Linked DNA regions of Prochlorococcus marinus subsp. marinus str. CCMP1375. The protein of the gene in region 2 interacts with the protein of the main gene of each other region in a pairwise test. Links are inferred from orthologs where the notes say so. Each region holds a gene or a part of one and is shown on either strand. Other genes may lie near its edges.

What was found. Proteins that work in one complex are often made in the same cells at the same time.
Region 1: the proteins of PRO_RS07885 (region 2) and PRO_RS02640 interact in binary tests that used the Escherichia coli proteins (3 or more experiments, as listed by UniProt). The link is inferred for Prochlorococcus marinus subsp. marinus str. CCMP1375 from one-to-one orthologs.

The regions. Positions count from the first base shown.
Region 1 is NC_005042.1:491,436-496,771, reverse strand. Bases 645-3,621 are described here. They hold PRO_RS02640 (peptidoglycan D,D-transpeptidase FtsI family protein), read right to left. Parts: upstream 3,046-3,621; coding sequence 1,243-3,045; downstream 645-1,242. Other genes in these bases: PRO_RS02630 (CPBP family intramembrane glutamic endopeptidase), read right to left, coding at 3,603-3,621; PRO_RS02635 (hypothetical protein), read right to left, coding at 3,051-3,485; PRO_RS02645 (transaldolase), read right to left, coding at 645-1,163. Also shown: PRO_RS02650 (NAD(P)/FAD-dependent oxidoreductase), read left to right, coding at 1-87; more of PRO_RS02645, read right to left, coding at 156-644; more of PRO_RS02630, read right to left, coding at 3,622-4,961; PRO_RS02625 (histidine phosphatase family protein), read left to right, coding at 5,068-5,336. UniProt on the Escherichia coli protein: Essential cell division protein that catalyzes cross-linking of the peptidoglycan cell wall at the division septum. Required for localization of FtsN.
Region 2 is NC_005042.1:1,464,649-1,471,207, reverse strand. Bases 3,202-6,099 are described here. They hold PRO_RS07885 (FtsW/RodA/SpoVE family cell cycle protein), read right to left. Parts: upstream 5,321-6,099; coding sequence 4,082-5,320; downstream 3,202-4,081. Other genes in these bases: PRO_RS07880 (ATP synthase subunit I), read left to right, coding at 5,791-6,099; PRO_RS07890 (cytochrome c biogenesis CcdA family protein), read right to left, coding at 3,330-3,983; PRO_RS07895 (cytochrome c biogenesis protein ResB), read right to left, coding at 3,202-3,325. Outside these bases: PRO_RS07915 (TlyA family rRNA (cytidine-2'-O)-methyltransferase), read left to right, coding at 29-841; PRO_RS07910 (P-II family nitrogen regulator), read right to left, coding at 830-1,168; PRO_RS07905 (hypothetical protein), read right to left, coding at 1,211-1,438; queF (preQ(1) synthase), read left to right, coding at 1,632-2,039; more of PRO_RS07895, read right to left, coding at 2,036-3,201; more of PRO_RS07880, read left to right, coding at 6,100-6,213; atpB (F0F1 ATP synthase subunit A), read left to right, coding at 6,297-6,559.

The DNA of each region.
Region 1 (5,336 bases), 970 kb from region 2 along the record:
CAAAGAATCGCACAAATCCTATCTGGGGAAATGGGGTATGGAGATATTGCACAACGAGTAATCAAAAGACTAATCCTAAAGAGCTAAAAAGTCTTAAATTAAAGTTTAATTTATCTAAAAATTTAGAAGTCAGTTGATCTAAAAAAATATAAGTTCTAAGCGATAGAAAGCTCAGCATTTGAACCGCTCTCAATATAAGAAAGCCTTTTACTCAAAAGCTGCTCCAATTGTTCAATTGCCTTGCTGAAATTAATAATTCCTTCTTCAAGCTTTTCTGTTGCCATACGATCTAACTTAAGCATATTTCTAAAATCGTATTCTTCAAGATGGATTTTAGTTTCTGAAGGCAATGGCTTTAATGAGTCTAATTTTCTTGTTAATTTTGAATCAGAGTTTTCCAATTGTTCTAAAAATTTTGGTGCAATCGTAAGCAAATCACAGCCTGCTAATTCTAAGATTTCATCTATATTTCTAAAACTTGCTCCCATTACTTCAGTCTTATAATTATTTGACTTATAATAATTAAAGATCTTAGTTACAGAAACTACACCTGGATCTTCTTCTCCAGCATAAGAGTCCTTCCCTGTTTCTGCTTTATACCAATCAAGTATACGACCTACAAAAGGTGAAATAAGTGTCACACCTGCCTCTGCACATGCAACTGCCTGAGAAAAGCCAAATAACAACGTTAAATTACAATGAATACCCTCACTTTCAAGAACTTCAGCAGCCTTAATCCCTTCCCAAGTTGATGCAACCTTAATCAACACTCTTTCTTTAGAAATATCAACTTTTTTGTAAAGATCAATGATCTTTCTTGCTTTATTAATAGTTGCCTGCGTATTAAAACTCAATCTTGCATCAACTTCAGTAGATACTCTCCCAGGAATAATTTTAAGAATTTCTTTTCCAAAGGTTACACATACCTCATCTAATGCTTCATCAACTACTTCTTTTGCTGATGCAAATGATCCAACTCTTTGCCTTGAAGCCTGAAGAGATTTATCAATTAAATTTTGATATGCAGGTATCTGAGCTGCCGCAAGAATTAGCGAAGGATTAGTAGTTGCATCTTGTGGTTTAAATGTTCGAATCGCTTCCAAGTCACCCGTATCTGCAACAACAACAGTCATTGAAGAAAGTTGATCAAGAAGACTGGTCATGATTTCTACTATTCACATTCTCATTTAAGTTAGCGATATTTCATTATGATTTCATCCTTATATATTCCTTTCAAGAGTCTTAGCTTTTTGCTGACAAGAAATCTACCTGCTGATTTCGCGGAGGGATCCTCTCAATAACAATCAAGCTTTCAATGATTTTTTTAGCCACAGGGACTGCAACCGTAGAGCCATAGGCATGAGGTCTCTGTGGTCCATCTACAGCAACGACGACTACAAATTTAGGAGCTTCTATTGGCAAAACAGCAACAAAGCTACAAATCTTCGAGTTGTAATTAATACCATCTTCTGTTTGATCTGCAGTCCCTGTTTTTCCACCTATTCGGTAATTCTTAATTTTCACTCCCTTCCCACTACCTTCTTCAACCACAGATTCCATCCATCCAAGAACCGTTTTTGTAACTTCAGGGCTTAAAAGTGTTTTATTCTTTAAAGATAAGTTCTTGTGCGTCAAGTCTTCTGAAGAAAAGTCCTTTTTAATATGAGGGGTTACTAATTTACCTCCATTAGCAATTAGGGCATGTAATTGTACTAATTTCAGAGGTGAAATAGAAAATCCTTGTCCATAAGAAGCAACTGCTTGATGAATAGGCTGCTTAACAAATAATTCTTTATCTTTCATATGCCCAGAGACAGCTCCAGGGAGATCTGTCTCTGGTATTTTGTTAAGTCCCAATTTATTTAACCACTCCCAATATTGAGATGGGCCGAGTTTTTGAATGATATTTACCATTCCAACATTGCTTGAAACCTGAAGAACTTTTCCAAAACCAAGAAGTCCATTAGGCTTTTTGTCCCAATTCTTCAAAGGCCATCCCCCTATTTTGACCACCCCAGCGTCATAAACAGTCCCATTAGGTTCGATTACCCCCTCCTCAAGCGCTAAAGCAAGGTTTATAGGCTTAAATGTCGAGCCAGGTTCAAATAGTTCTTGAACTGACCATTCTTTATATAAAGAAGAAGAATAATTCCAATATTTATTAGGGTCATAAGTTGGAGTTGATGCTAAAGCTAATAGCTCGCCATTATTGACATTCATCACAATTGCTACTCCCTTTTTAGCTTTCCAATGAATAATCTGTTCGCGCAAAGCACTAAGAGCAACTTCTTGAAGCCGTGCATCAAGAGTTAACTGCAAGTGCATATCATCTACAGAAAACACTCCGGATTCGATATCATTAGGGAAAGGTGTTCCATCTCTACCGAATCTATAACTTCTGGATTTTTCTCTTCGAGAAAGCTCTTTATTTAAACTTAACTCGAGCCCAGCCTGAGGTACACGATCATAATCAAGAAAACCCACTACATTTGAGAACAAATCATTTTGCGGATAAACCCTTTGAGGATAAGCTTCTAAGTCCAATCCATTGATTCGGAGATCTTGTACCTTTGCTGCAAGGTCAGAATTTAAGCCTTCGATTAATTTCACTCCAGATTTTTTACCATAAAACATTTCAACCATTTTCTTTTGCGATATAGGTAGCAACTCTTCTAGCTTTACAGCCACCTCCTTTGGCTTACGAAAAACGCTTTTAGGGTCTCCTGAAAATTTAAACTTTGAAGGATGTGCATAAATTCTGAATCTTTTTTCATCAAGTGCCAATAACCTCCCGCGACGATCAACGATAGAGCGCCTTTTCCCAATGGGTTCTACCTTTTTTGTTTGATAACCGCGTGCTCGTGCTTCTAAAGCAAGCCCCTGAACAAGTTGAAGATGCGCAAACCTTCCCATCAACCCAATAAGAGTCAAGCAGAGTATTGAGAATGTAAGTTTTAATCTATAAGGTGGAATTGGAGAAAGCGAAGCAACACGCTGTCGCTTCTTTATAGGGATTTTTGAACGTTGATTTCTTCTAATAGGCATTAGTATTAATAACCGTTCGTAATTGGGTAAGAAGCAGGAGTTAATTGATCCTTAATAGTTGCAACAAAATCTTTAAAAGGAGTTTTTTTATATTTTGGCAGATCCACATAAAGCAAATGTGATGACTTAGTGGCAACCATAGAATTTGGTATAACTACTCTCTCTAAAAAATGTCTCTCTAAGGTAGCTGTTGACTCTTCAAGCCTATGGCTCAAATCTCGAGTAAGATGCAATCTGGAAAAATTTAATGTCCAAAGATGCTGTGAATGTAGTGTCAGACTTGTCATTACCGTACCGGAAAGAAGTACTCCTACCAGCGCTCCATCAATACCTCTATGCAAACTTGCAAGTAAAGGGTACTTTCTTAAGACATTCGGAGTAGAAAAAGGTCCTCTAAAAAAAGGTAAAACTTTTTTTACTACACTTCTCTTAGAGATCATTCTTGAACTTGAATGATTTAAGTAGGCCACCACCCATACTTTGTAATGTATTTAAGTCAAACATTATCTTCATAGCCATGCAAGCTAAATATCAAAGCTATTTAAATAAACTTACTATTAAGCACTTAATATCAATAAATTAGCAAATGTTACTCCGTTCCATAAAGAATGCATTAATACACATGGTAAAAGACGTCCTGAACTTAAACGTAATAAAGCAAGGCCAATCCCTAATACAAATAAAGGAGGCATTTCTCCAACACTTAAATGAGCCAAAGCAAAAATCAATGCACTAACTAATACAGATAAAACTCGTCCCTGCTTTTTAACTAATGCAGGAAGCAGTACCCCTCGAAAAATCAGTTCTTCAAACAAAGGTGCCATGACAACAGTAGTAATTAAAAGAATTGATAGAGCAGAGTAATTCTTACTGCTTAAAACCATGTCAAGCAAAGGGTTACTACCACCAGGATCTCCAAAGAACAGGGTCGTCAGCCAACTGACTAATAAAACAAATGGCATTACCATTAACCATCCTTTCAAAGCATCTACTGCTGATTTTGCAAAAGACCTACCCCCCCATTGCAACCACTCCATAGATAAAACTTTGATTCTCAAATGACTAATTTGTTGTCGAAGAATTATCAATGGGGGAACAGTCATTGCAGCATATCCAATTAATACTTTTAAAGACTCCTTAACGGGACTAGCAATTTCTCTGGTTATCAAATCGCTAAAAGGCATTGCAATCAAAGGTGAAACAAGCTCACCTAAGACAACAAAGCCTCCTGCAATCAGAAGAACCATGTCAACAGTAGACAAAGGTAAAAAATTTATCTCTGGCCAAGGGGAGTTTGCATTCCTTAAATAGAGCCAACCTTGTCTCAGAAATAAAAGAAGTCCCATCAAAATTGCCAATAAAGGCAATAGCTGACTGAAAAGTAATCTAAAAGCCATATTTCTTGACACTCTTTCGTCAACACAAATATCAGGTTCTCCGCCGATTGCAAGACAAGACATTCTGTATAACAAAGGGTCGCTTTGTTGATCTTGAATCCTGTCAATTAATATTTGGAAGTTATCTTTCTGGTCAAGACTATCTAATAAGGTTTCCCTAACAGTATTTAAATCTTTTTCCTGAAAGGTGTCGGCAAGTAAAGACCGCTTTTCATCTTCTGAAATTGCTAAAGTAGCCAGTAAAAGCCTTTCTCTATTGCCTGTTTGGCCTTGATCTAACTCGCGTAAAGTATTTTTCAATCCTAATTCCGGATCTTCTCCAACCAACAAAGGACTGATGGAATTTGGCAAAGATGGATAGGCAAGAAGAGCTATCTCTCTTTGATTAAGTGCAAGCTTGGGGGTAACAGAAGGCCTGTCAAAGCTTTCTTGAAGACCGCGTTGCCAGATTAGGATGGTTAGAAGAAGAGAGAGAATGGCTAAGAAGACTTTCCATCTAGGCATGTTTTTTTTCTGCATGAAATACACTCAAAGAAACGAAATGAGCAAAAAGCAACCCTCATTCCCTAATCAAGATTAGGTTGACAGTGTATCCATCGGATGAATTCGTAAAAAACCTCTGCCAATGACTTTACGCCTTCTATTAATACGTCATGGTTTAAGCAGCTACAACCTTGAGCATCGCATACAAGGTCGGAATGATCTTTCAACACTTACTACTAAAGGAACCCTTCAAGCCTCAAAAGCTGGTGAATCTCTTAGATCGTTACATATCCATGCGGTCTACACTTCTCCATTACAAAGAGCAGCAGATACGGCAAAGGAATTGATAAAGAATCGTAATGGAGAACTAATTCCAATTTTAGACAATGATCTTCTAGAAGTTGACTTGGA
Region 2 (6,559 bases):
TCGGTTTCTTGTTTGCTTTTATGACGATATGACCAAAAAAAACCGGCTTGATGTTCACTTGCTGACTAAAGGGCTTGCTCCATCAAGGGAACAAGCTCAAAAACTTATTAGAGCTGGCAAAGTTAGAGATGCTGTTGGAAACATTCTTGATAAACCTGGTCAAGAAGTTAGTAAAGAACTTGAGATCATAGTTCAGTCTTCTCCAAGATTTGTTTCCCGCGGTGGTGAAAAATTGGATGCGGCTCTTACTCAATTCCCTATAGAAGTTTCAAAAAGGATTTGTATAGATGCAGGTATTTCAACAGGGGGCTTTACTGACTGTCTTTTAAAGAGAGGAGCATCGCTAGTTTATGGAATTGATGTTGGATATGGACAAATTGCATGGACCCTTAGGAATGACTCCAGGGTTGTTTTGAGAGAAAGAACAAATATACGCTATTTAAAACACTCTGATTTGTATGGCCCTTCAGATCCTTTACCAAGTCTTGCAGTAGCTGACCTTTCATTTATTTCCTTAAGAATTGTTCTCCCAGCAATTAAATCTCTTTTGCAAAAGAGTAAACAAGAGGCGTTGCTTTTGGTTAAACCCCAATTTGAAGTTGGCCCTGAAAGAGTTGGAAAAGGAGGCGTTGTAAGAGATGCTCAGTCTCATATGGACGCATTAAATGCAATCATTGATTTTTCAAGGTCGAAGGATTGGAAGACCAAAGGCGCGATTGCTTCACCTATCAAAGGTCCAGCAGGTAACCATGAATATTTGCTTTGGCTTAGCAATGAAGGAGTTGAGCAAAAACTAAATACAAAAAAATTAGTTGTAGATACTTTGAACTTAAAGAGCTGAATCGTCAGATTCGCCTGTCCGAATTCTTAGAACAGTTTCAATAGAAGAAACGAAAATTTTCCCGTCACCAATTTCTCCTGTTTTTGCAGCTTCTGCAATTGCTTTAATAACTCCATCAACACTTTCATCAGCAACAACAACTTCTATCTTTAGTTTCTGAAGAAATTCAACCGTAAATTCAGATCCTCTGTAACGCTCTACTTGTCCTTTTTGTCGCCCAAAACCCCTAACCTCACTGACCGTCATGCCAACTATGCCAAGATTGACAAGGGCTATTTTTACATCTTCAAGCTTAAAAGGCCTGATAATTGCTTCTATCTTTTTCATGTACAAAACTCAGATTGCATAAATAATTTTAATGAGTTTTCACTAGTTTTTGCTTAAAAATGAAACGGATGGTACTGAATTGAGTATTAATCCAGCTTCCATCGCATCATTAGCAAGCATTTCTGCATTGTCTTTAGTGAGCATTACTTCTTCAGAAGCAATTGCTTCCCATTGACTGGCTTCAAAATGAGTTTGGAGCCAAAGCATTCCATGGATACTGGCAGCTCTTATGTGCGCGTTATCATCGGAGTGAATCAGCAAGATGTCCATGGAAAAATTATCTGTTGCACCTATTAGCGCCTCTAGCGAGAATAATGTTTGTAATTGATGATACATATTTGTGGTTTTAGTTTTAAATTTCCTAAAATTTGCTCCTATTAAGAAAATTAAGGCAAATCTCAGTTGTAAATCTTGTAATTAATCAATAAAGAATTATTTTTTATGTGTAAGCAGTAGGTTTTTTGTGACTATTTCAGAGAAATCAAATGAATCTGAGCTTTATGGAGAGCGATTTATTTCTGATGCAGAGATAGTTTGCTTCCCTAATCCAAGTCCCAATCGGACCTATGAAATCTCAATAGAACTTCCAGAATTTACTTGTCAATGTCCCTTTTCTGGTTATCCAGATTTTGCGATTATTCGATTACTTTATCAACCAGGTGAAAAAGTTCTCGAACTTAAGTCTATGAAACTTTATGTTAATAGTTTTAGGAATAGAAAAATTTCACATGAAGAAGTTGCGAATAAAATGCTCGATGATTTTGTTGCAGCAGCTAATCCTTCTTGGATGCAATTAGAAGCTGATTTCAACCCTCGAGGCAATGTTCATACTGTTGTAAGAGTAAGTCATGGCTTAAAGAACAATTGTTAATCATAAGCTGCTTTTATTATTGAATTGAATTGATTTGCAAAACCGGATAAATTTCTATTAGATAAGCCCCCAATATGCATTAATCTACTTTCCTCTTCTTGAATTATCCAAAGTTGCTTTGTTGAGATAATACTAAATACACTACCAATTAAACTTATAGCAAATCCTAAATAAACAATTGGCACACCAGGATCATACTTTAGAAGTATTCCACTACTTGGAATAACATCAATAATGCTTATTTTAGATGTACCAATCAAAATTGGATTGCCATTAGGCCGCCCTATTCCTGCTGGGTTCCCTTCTTCACTGAAAAATCTTACTGGCCCTTGCTCACTTGAGAGTGTTAGAAGCAAAGGTTTAAGATCACTATCTGGCATCTGAGGTAAAACAATTCCCCAAACTTGATCTCCTAATTCATCTATTTTATTAAGAGGGAATTGTATTTTTGGACTGTTATTTATTTGAATAGTTATTGCTGCTAGTGACCAGTCGGCTTGATAAAGAGTTATGCCTTGAAAGCGTAAAGGATGATTCACACTTATCTCTTCATATATGCTTTTATTAATATTATTGTTATGTAATTCTAGCTTTGATCTAAACTGCTCGGGCTTACCAGTAGGATCTCTATCAATTTTAAAATCAGTCAATTTAACACTTACTTTACTTATTCCATTAGGACTAAGTAGATTTAATGATCGTTCTGGCGCAAGAAATTTTTCTAACCTTTGCCCTTTTAATACTCCATAAGTTGCTCCAATAATTAGTAAAATTAGTCCGAAATGAACTAAAGGTGGGCCTACTCTTCCTATTAGGCCTTTGCGAGCTGCTAAACGAGAAGATTTAATTTTTACTTGCCATCCATTATTTTCTAGATAATTCGCTAAGGGGTTTATTCCATTATCATTCTTCTGGATTCTGAAACTTTGCGATATCGCTAACTTTTGGATTTGTTTAGGCTCTTTATAATCAATCCAATCAATTGCTTTTTTCAGAGATGGCCATTGTCTTTTCCAGCTACAAATAATTAATGAAAAAGATAACCAAGTAAGAAGAAATAAGAACCAAAAACTTGAATAAACATGATCTAATTGTAATTGGAGTAATAAATCTCCATTAATTACTCCAAGAAATCTTGTAACTTCATAATTTTTTAGATAACTTTCTGCTTTTTCTCCTTGCGGTAGTGCAGTCCCAAGTGCACTACCTAGTGCAATTAGAATTAATAAAACAATGGCAACTTTCAGACTTGATAACCAATTAATGATTTTGCGTAAATATTTCATTTTTTCAAGACCATCGTGCAAAGAGACTCAATAATCCAGTGGTTAGAAAGATTACTCCGCTTAAAGATGGGATCCATCTAGTAATTGCCCGTATAGACAAAAATTTTGGAACTGCAGCAGCAGTGGTTCCTGCTAATAGCAAAGGAATTACTTGTCCTGTGCCAAAGCATGTAAGTAGTACGACTCCTGTTGCGGGATTGCCTTTATCAGCTATCCAAGTAAGGAGAACAGCTAAAACAGGAGTCGTACATGGTGAGGCTGCTAAACCAAATGTGAGGCCTGCTGCAATTGGAGCCAATGGTTTTGGTACTTTCCCCAACCAAGTGTCAAATTCAGGAGCATTAGGGAGCTGGAGCTTTAAAAGTCCCAATAAGTTGAGACCCATCAAAATTGTAATTAAGGGAACTATTATTCCTATTTCTGAGGGCAATTGTCCGTAAAGCTTCCCGAACAAACCACTCAGACTTCCTAGTATAACTAGAGAAAGAACAATTCCACTACAAAAGATTAGGCTTCTGATGAAGGGATTTTGTTTTTCGTTGAATCCAGCTAAATATGCAACAGTAACTGGTAAAAGTGATAATGAGCACGGCCCTAGACTTGTTAGGAGACCGCCAGTAAAAATTATTATTAAGGTTAATGGGCCAGGAGATTGCAAACCATGGCTAATTAATTGCTCACTACTGAGAGCTAAATCTGATATAGCAAAATCTAGAAAAGAAATAGAGAAGAGTGGACTGAGTATTTAAATTTTAACTAGTTGAGTTTCTTTTGAACTTTTATTCCTCCAATAAAACCAGTTGACTCTAAAGAACATCTGACTAATAAACTGCCAATAATAAAACTAGAAAGCAATGAGTTCCCTCCATAGCTAATGAACGGTAGAGGAAGTCCAGTTGTTGGCATTGAACCAGAAGTGACTGCTAAATGAAAAATGGATTGTCCAATTAGCATTGTGGAACAACCAATTGCAATTAATTTGGAGTAATTATTGCGACTCCGTAATGAAATTCTTAGGCCTAGAAAGGCAATGAGGATGAAAAACATTATGAGCATAAATGAACCGGCGAAACCAAACTCTTCTGCAAAAACTGCAAAAACAAAGTCTGTATTAAGGAAAGGAAGGTATAGAAGCTTTTGAGTTGAAAGACCATATCCTTCTCCAAATAAACCTCCAGAGCCTATAGCTAAAAGGCTTTGTATTAATTGATATCCATTTCCTTGAGGATCGTCCCAAGGGTTTAGAAATGATGTGACGCGTAAAAGTTGGTATTGATTTGTTGCAATACTGAAAGTTCCAATTGATATTCCTAAGAATGCTGCTGAAAAAAGATTTTTTAGACTGACTCCTGCCGATAGAGCCATCATCCAGATTAGTATTCCTATCAGAGCAGCGGTGCTTAGGTTAGGTTGCTTAAGAATAAGAAGAATTAATGTTCCGAAAAGACTTAGCTCTAAGAACTTCTTGCCGTTATTTAGACGTTCCCATTGTCCAAAAAGATTAGCGGCTTGAAGAATTAAGAAGGGTTTCACCAATTCAGACGGTTGAATCGTTATGGACCCAATAATTAGCCACCGAGAAGAACCATTAATATTACTTCCAAAAACAAGTGTTGCTCCAACTAATAATAAACAAATTAAAAGGCAACTTTTCGACATCTTTAGCCATTTGCGAAGGCTTATTGAGATGGTCAACCAAGCAAATCCCCAACTTGTTAAGAGCCAAATCATTTGACGTTTGATGAAATATGCACCATCTCCCATTTCTTTACTTGCTACCCACCAACTTGCCGAGCCAAGAATAAATAGACCTGAAACACTCCAAAAAATCATAAGGGCTAATAATAATCTTGCCTCAGACGGCCACAGTTCCCATTGAAGAGGTATAAACCTTTGCCAGAATGGAATTATATCTACTTTTCTTGCAAGGTAGTCTTGAGATATCTTTCTAGACAAAGCGCCTCGATCAATCCTTTTAATTGTTGGACTTCTCAAAGTGTTGTGTTAAATGGACTCCTTCTATTGAGACGTTGAAAATGGAATTTGCCAAGTACTTTTCAAAGACAGAATAGTTTTTTGAAACGGATTAGGAAATATTTTTTATGTGATTTGAGCAATAGCTTTAAATTATGTCCCTTTTCAAATATAGATTTGAAAATCAACATTATTTTTTAGTAAGCGTTTTGACCTTTATAAGAAAAGGTTGCTTTTAGATTTTTATAAATTAATAACTGAGGTTTGCCTAAATAATCTATTCTTTAGGAATCATGATTTTCTTCGTCGAGATTCGTGCGTTCATTCGAGAACATCGTAAAAGAAATCAATGTTTTAAGGGGCTTTGAAACTCTATACCAGTTTTTTTACCTGCTGCATGGTAGATTCCGCGGGCCTTTGGAGCATCGGAGCCTTTGCTGGCATCCAGGCTTGTTAAACATTCAGAGCACTTTCCTGAGGGAGAGAGCTTATTGTCTGCAAATCAAGTGGCCAGTAAAGAACTAAAGCCTTCAATTGATGTTGAGTCTTCTCAGGAAACTGTGGGAGGTTCATCCACTGAATATGTGTCGCTTCAGCTGCGCATTTTCAAGATGACATTGGTTGTAACAGCCTTTTCAGTGCTTTTTACAATCATATTTTTTGATTTCCATGCTGCTATGAGTCTTCTTGTAGGAGCTTTTTCAGGAATCCTTTATTTGCGATTACTCGCTAAAAGCATTGGATCACTTGGAAAGGAATCATCTTCGGTCAGCAAATTTCAATTGCTAGTTCCTGTCTTACTGATTTTGGCAGTTATCAAACTGCCTGAACTTCAGCTATTACCTGCTTTAGTTGGTTTCTTGCTTTACAAACCATCTTTGATAATTCAGTTTTTGATTGAGCCTTCTGCTTAAACAATCCGCTGAAAATTAATCTTGGTGGTATTTGGGCTTGACCAAGACACAATGTCGCTTTAGCGACTATTAATTTTTTAAAAATGGGTACCTCTCCATTTGTTTTACCTTTTGCTGCATTAGAGGTTGGTCAACACCTTTATTGGCAGATAGGGAAGTTAAGGATTCATGGTCAGGTTTTTATGACTTCATGGATTCTTATAGGTGCACTGCTAACCCTTGTTGTGGTTGGCACCAAAAAAATGGAACGTGACCCTAAAGGTGTGCAGAACCTTCTTGAATTCCTTTGGGATTACATCCGTGATTTGGCTCGCACACAAATTGGAGAAAAAGTCTATAGAGACTG